3 regions of the Odoribacter sp. genome follow, and region 1 is predicted to be linked to each of the others. Evidence: riboswitches for the same ligand, from Rfam matches in the RefSeq annotation. Region 1 holds a riboswitch; each other region holds the start of a gene.
What was found. A riboswitch is a leader RNA that binds a small molecule or an ion and turns the genes downstream of it on or off. The one in region 1 is predicted to bind cobalamin.
Positions count from the first base shown of each region.

Region 1 (2,273 bases):
ACGTTCGTCCTGGGCTAAAAGTGTTTCGTAGGTATATTGTCCCGGGTAGCTATTCAGGATGCGCCAGTAATCTGCCTGGTCGGCTTGATTGTATACCGTTTCGAAATCGAGATATACGCCGCCTGAACGGGGATCGTCTTTCAGGAAATAATCGGCTCCGGCATCTTCGAATACTTGTGCCAGAAAGCTTTGTCCTCCTACGGCATACCATGTTCCTCCGTGTATTTCACCGCTGAGCACGACCGGCCGGTGTTCGACCCGGGCTGTCAATCTTTTCAGATCATTGTATTTTTGTTCTATCTCATTGAATATTTTATTCGCCTTTTCTTCCTCTCCGATTAAAAGACCGACAAATTTAATCCACTCGGCTTGTCCCAATGGAGTCGTTTCTTTATAACCCAAATGAGGGACTAGTGGAATATCTACTTCTTTCATAGCGTCGTAGCCCCCTTGTTTGAAGGGAGAGATGAGGATCAGGTCGGGAGCGAGGTTCATAATGATTTCCGCATCGAAATTACCCTCGATACCGATTTTCTGAGTTTTCCCTTCGGCTAACTGTTGTTTGATCGTTGCATTATTCAAAAAGCGGGTACTGCTGATTCCCACGACTTGGGAAGTTGCTCCGAGCTTGATAAAATTAGAGAGTTGTAAAGAAGTCATACAGATGACGCCCCGGATCGGCAGATCGAGTACAGGTATATGCGGGGGAAGCTCAGGATGTGTGCCTCGCTGTCTTAGGGCGAAGGTATATTCCGAACCGGTTTCGCTTTGAGGATCTTTGATATGAAGGAGTCGGTAATTTTCGTGTTGTTCCAGCCAGAAGCCTTGTGCATAACGAATATTCGAACGATCTGTTTGTGTAGCGACAGGGTTTTGTTTTTTGCGGTTACCTGAACGACAGGAACCTAAGGCCAGACAAAAACCGATGGTAAATACCAGTGATAAAAAATAAATCTTTTTCATGCTCTTTTCCTCCGAAAGAAATTTGTTTATTAGCTATGATCGGCAGGTTTTCTGGCTTGTCATCTTTTCTCCTTCCCAAAACGCCCGGGTTTCAGTGGATCATTGAAAAGACCTGCAAAATGACAGTAATGACTTTACAGCTGCGGGGACAGCTTCGGGTTTTCACCGAATTCCCAAATTCCCATGCGGGGATACCGATGCTGCTACAAAGATAGTATTTTAGGCACTTTATCCTGTTAATTTTGTCCAAATTATAAAAAGAATAAATAAAGATTACTACTTTTGGTCACCATGTACTTTTATTTATTGGCCTTTATGAAAGTATGTGTATATGATAATAAGTAGAACGCAAAATGTAAACATGATGAAAAAGATCCTTTTTTTCGCTTTTTTCTGTTGTGCTTTTTTTTCTTATGCACAGAAAGCAGATTTAAAAAATTGTTACAAGTATTCGGAAGAAAATCTGAAGAAGTATTATCACTCTTTGAGTGTATTTCCTTCCTGGATATCCGGGACAGATATGTTTTGGTATAATTATATTACGCCCGGAGGTGCTAAATACTATCTGGTCGATCCGGTCCGTAAAAAAAAACTGGAAATGTTTGACATGGAAGATATGATCGGTAAATTAACCCAAGCTACGGGGATATCATTTAATATCAAAGATTTCCGATTGGGAGGGCTGAAATTTGATGAGGGGGATCCGTATTGTTTTTCTTTTTCCAAGGGAGGACTGGATTTTCATTACAATATCAGAACCCGGGAGCTGAAAAAACTGGACCCTGAACAAGCCTGCCGTTTTTATCCTCCGGCATCCCCTTATTGGTTAAAGTTTTCCCCTGACAGTAGTTACAGTATATATGCTTACCGGCACAATCTGTATCTGCTGAACAGGCAGGATACGGTTCCGGTACAGTTGACCACAGATGGAGAGAAGTATTATTCCTATAGTAATCAGAAGGACAGCGATTCGGATAAAAATACAACTCCCAATATTGTGTGGGCTGGAAATTCTAAGGTGTTTTACTGCTTACGTCAGGACAGGCGTAAGGTTGAAAATTGCTGGGTAGTTGATAATCTGGCCGAACCACGTCCTAAATTGCGTACTTATAAATTCCCTATGCCGGGTGAAAAATATGTTTTTACCTACGATCTGCATTTGTTTTATCCGGAAACCTGCCAACATATTGTTGTGAATATTGATAAATACCCCGATCAGGAGGTTCGGATTGTTGCATCTGATTTGGAAAATTGTCCGGAGGATCTTTATTTTACCCGTAAAAGCAGGACTTGTGATAAAATGGATTTAT
Region 1 covers NZ_CFKYFN010000036.1:48,520-50,792, forward strand. Annotated here, with positions in the region: gene AC5RDS_RS04525 (ABC transporter substrate-binding protein) at 1-963, opposite strand, end outside; cobalamin riboswitch at 987-1,177, opposite strand; gene AC5RDS_RS04530 (S9 family peptidase) at 1,325-2,273, shown strand, end outside.

Region 2 (2,273 bases), on a different contig from region 1:
CGGCTGGTTTTGTCATGCTGGGTCGTTTAGCGGAAACATTGAATGCCGAAGTATCTTCATCGCGGGCAATGGTCGATGCCGGGGTTATGCCCCACGAACGCCAAGTGGGGCAAACCGGAAAGACGGTCCGGCCGGATCTGTATTTTGCCCTGGGGATTTCAGGGGCTATTCAGCACCTTGCCGGTATGGAAGAATCAGAATACATCATTGCTATCAATAAAGACAAATATGCTCCGATCTTCAATGCAGCAGATTTGGGGATTGTTGGAGATGTACATAAAATTGTCCCCATATTGACAGAAAAACTCCGGAAGTAAAAATCGGAAATGAACCGGGTGTTTGTTCAATTATACTCTTTCCTTTTCTATTGGTGACGGTAGCAAGAGGAAAGAGTATTTAAGAGTAAATCAATATCTTGGCACTGATAAATCAAATTGATTGCATCTTAAATGTCAAAGCTCGTATTTTTGAAATAATCGGCTGGTAAAGATTGTCCCAGTATATTTTTACGCCTTATATTAAAAATGATTTAAAAAATTACTTAAAATAAACTTTCATCTCTCTTTTTTTGTACTTTTACCGTCGATTTTGGTGCTGCTCGTTATTTTCGTAACGGAGCGGTGAAAAGGGAATCAGGTGTGAATCCTGAACAGACCCGCTGCTGTAAGCTTTTTAAAGTCTTTGGACATTACTCACGCCACTGTTTTACATGAACGGGAAGGACGTCCGGAGATAAAGCAAGTCAGAAGACCTGCCAAGATCAGAAACTTGGTGTTCTCTGGGATTAGAATGCCGGTTGTACTGATTTTTAATTGGAATTATTCTATTGGATGTCGATGGAAAAACGTTCGATTAAATTAGTCGAAATTTCATAAAGTTTACAAAGTGATGCCCCTTACAGGACGTTTGTTAATTGACTATTGACAAATACCAGTTTACTGTAAAACAACATACTTTAGGAAATATTTACATCATATTGATTATCAATCATTCAACATTCAATTTCCCTACTCATTTCCCTTTTTTTCAGCTGTTTTTTGATGGAAGTAAAGCTTCCAATCATTGTCAATTGTTAATTGTCATCGGTCAATTATTCCTCTTGTGGAAATCCACAAAAAAATCGAAGATTTAAACGTCACACTTTTAGGACTGGATACTGAAAAATTAGGGGCTTTGGAAAAAATCGGAGGGAAGCTGTCATTGAACTGTACGGCAGAATATTTGAAGTTGCCTGCCGGTTTGAAAAATTTGAAGGTGTTTGTAGTATCGAAAGGTATAGAACGCCTGGATATCCAGGGAATAGAAATCGAGGAATTGCGATTCAGCGGTACCGGATTGGAAAATACGACGGTGATCGGTGACGATATTTTTAAAGGTAAAATCAGTTTGGATAACCTTTCGGGATATTTCCCGAAATTAGAAGGTTTCCGGGAAGTGGGAAAACTGAATATCGGTTATCTTGGCCTGAACGGAGGGAGCATTGAAATCGGTAATATCCGTAAAATTAACGGGGATTTCTCTTACTGGGCCAATTCCAATGTAAAGGCCGTCGAATTTCCTGCACTGGAAGAAGTAACCGGTAATTTTGAATTATATTCCAATATCAAGGAATACCATTTCCCCGAATTGAAGTCTATCGGAGGGAAGGCAATCATAAGTATCGACTATTATGATGAAAAGACTTTTCCGAATCTGGCGACGGTCGGGGAGGATATGATGTTTCAGACCGGATATGACTATTATGGATCGAGGGGACCGGCCGTGGTCTTGTATCCGGCTTTGAAGCAGGTTGGGGGGACATTGGAACTGCGCCCGATCGGACCAACTCCCTGGGGAGATAATGAGAATACCGGTTATTTGAATCAAACTCTGGAAAATCTGGATTTCTTGTCCAGCTTGGAAAAAGTGGGGGGAATCCGGATTCATGATCATGGGAAACTAGCTTCTTACGAGGCAATTAAAAAGGCCATCCTGACCTGTCCCGAAGAGAAATGGAGTGTGGAAAATAATTTGTACAATCCGACTTACAAGCAATTGGTAGAAGACCAGCAATGGATAAAACCTGCTATTCAGGAGTAACAGATGAAGCCTGTTTTTCAACTGTGAGATTAATCAGCTGAAAAAGTTGTAAATGTAAAAAATGATAAACCTATGAAGATAAATAATTTAATATATATTGTGTTGCTTGGCATTATTGTTTCGCTGACGAGTTGCGAGGACGATGACAGCCTGTTTTCCGGAAATGAAAACTACATCACCTCATTCCGACTGGT
Region 2 covers NZ_CFKYFN010000078.1:45,460-47,732, forward strand. Annotated here, with positions in the region: gene AC5RDS_RS10380 (electron transfer flavoprotein subunit alpha/FixB family protein) at 1-317, shown strand, start outside; cobalamin riboswitch at 573-773, shown strand; gene AC5RDS_RS10385 (hypothetical protein) at 1,102-2,079, shown strand; gene AC5RDS_RS10390 (DUF5018 domain-containing protein) at 2,152-2,273, shown strand, end outside.
Region 2: linked by a shared signal. The riboswitch ahead of AC5RDS_RS10385 (hypothetical protein) and the one ahead of AC5RDS_RS04525 (ABC transporter substrate-binding protein) in region 1 are both predicted to bind cobalamin.

Region 3 (2,273 bases), on a different contig from region 1:
TGTGCCAATCGACATAAGCTTAAAACCTGCACCATAGTTTGGTTTTTCCGTTCCAGTGGTTGCGTCGGCAACCTGAAATGTGTCTGCGTGATTTTGTTGCTTTATGGTCTTATCTTTCGATCGATTCCAGCCTTTTATTTATACGCTTTAGGAATCGTTTATAAGCATCGGTGGGCTGAAATTTCTACCGGTGTTTTCAAAATAAGTTGTCTTAAAATTTGTAAAATAAATTTTATTCTCTATTTTTGAAGCGTATTGGCTTTCCTATGTCCATCCGGTATAGGAAATAAAAGGGAACCGGGTGTAAATCCCGGACAGGCCCCGCTGCTGTGAGCTTCTTTACAACGTCCGGACAATGCTTCTGCCACTGTCGTTTATACCTCCGACGGGAAGGCGTCTGGATTGGAGCAAGTCAGAAGACCTGCCATACAAGCAATCGTCTGTGCTTTCGCGGATTCAGAGCCGGACACCTGCACATATATATTACTGTACTGTTAAAACACCGGGGATAAATGCGGGTGTATGTGGGAGGCGGCAGAGTGTTCGTATTTCCTTCTGGCCTGTTTTTATTTGAAGGATCCGTCCGACGCATCCTGCCGGTGTTTTTAATTTTCTTTTGAATTTTTCAAAACAATAACCAACTTTTTTTTTATTCGATAAATTCCGTTATATTTGTGTCGGTATCAGGTTTCAGAATCGGTCATCACTGATTCAGGATTAAAATGGGAACTCCTGTGAAAATCAGGGACTATCCCCGTAGCTGTAAGTTCTATTCAAAGGTTGTACATTCGGAAGCCACTGCCGGTATGTCCGGTGGGAAGGCGTACAATCGGAACAAGTCAGAAGACCTGCCTGAGTACTTTTGTTTAATTCGTAGCTTTCGGGTGAAAGGTGACAGAATAAATGAACTGGTAAACTGTACTTGGTGTGTACAGGGCAGTGGTCATTTACATGCAATCTATCTTATCTGTGAGTTACCTTAATTCTGTTAAAATCAATGGAACAGGTAAAACTTCCGTTTAGGGCGGATATTGTCGGTAGTTTCTTGCGACCGGAACGACTGAAAAAAGCAAGAAAAGACTTCGAATCAGGCTTATTATCTCCTGCCGCACTCCAACAAATCGAGGATGAAGAAATTGAAAAATTAATAGCCGAACAAAAAGTTGTCGGCTTACAGGTTATTACAGATGGGGAATTTCGCCGTTCGTGGTGGCACCTCGACTTCTTTTGGGGATTAGGAGGCATAGAGAAAAAGGCAGTTGGGCAGGGATATGTATTTCACAATCTGGAAACCCGACCGGAATCTGTAAAAGTGACCGGGAAAATTACAGGATACAATCATCCCATGATCGCTCATTTCCGTTTCATCCAGAAACTGGCTGGCCAGGCGATACCCAAGCAAACGATTCCTTCTCCGGCACAACTTTTGGCCGAGTTGATCCGCGAGGGAAATATGGATGAAACCCTGAAAGTATATGGCCGGATAGACGGATTATTAGAAGATATAGCACAGGCCTATCGCCAGGTGATCAGTGGTTTCGCTGCAGCAGGATGTCGTTATCTCCAATTCGACGATTGCACATGGGGTATGCTTTGTGATGAAAAATTCCGCTGCAATCCACAGGTGAATGCGGAAGAAATGGCCCTCCTTTTTGCCCGGATAAACGAGATGGCTTTGAACTCAAGACCGGAAGGAATGACCATTACAATGCACGTTTGCCGGGGTAATTATCATTCTGCCTGGGCATCGTGGGGGGGGTATGAGCCGGTTGCCGAAACCTTATTCGACCTCCCGGTGGATGCTTTTTTTCTCGAATTCGACGACGAGCGTTCGGGAGGTTTTGAACCCTTACGCTTCATACAGAACCAAACTGTAGTCTTGGGATTGATTACAACCAAAAATGCTGCCCTTGAGGATAAACAGAAAGTGAAAAACCGCATTGCGGAAGCCAGCCAGTATGTTCCCCTGGAACGGCTTTGTCTGAGTCCCCAGTGTGGCTTTGCTTCTACCGAAGAGGGAAACAAACTTACCGAAAAGCAACAGTGGAACAAAATCCGGTTAATGTTAAAAATTGCACATTCCGTATGGAAAAATAAATAACGATTTATATGGATTTTTCAACATCAAAAACAGAAAATTTATTCTTGCAAATGATCCGGGAATTTGCAGAAAAAGAAGTGAAACCGTTGGCAGCAGCTGTCGACGAGGAAGAACGTTTTCCGGAAGAAACGGTAAAGAAAATGGCTGCTTTGGGAATGATGGGCATCCCATT
Region 3 covers NZ_CFKYFN010000078.1:40,576-42,848, forward strand. Annotated here, with positions in the region: gene AC5RDS_RS10360 (DUF2284 domain-containing protein) at 1-37, shown strand, start outside; cobalamin riboswitch at 241-443, shown strand; cobalamin riboswitch at 669-870, shown strand; gene AC5RDS_RS10365 (5-methyltetrahydropteroyltriglutamate--homocysteine S-methyltransferase) at 998-2,101, shown strand; gene AC5RDS_RS10370 (acyl-CoA dehydrogenase) at 2,110-2,273, shown strand, end outside.
Region 3: linked by a shared signal. The riboswitch ahead of AC5RDS_RS10365 (5-methyltetrahydropteroyltriglutamate--homocysteine S-methyltransferase) and the one ahead of AC5RDS_RS04525 (ABC transporter substrate-binding protein) in region 1 are both predicted to bind cobalamin.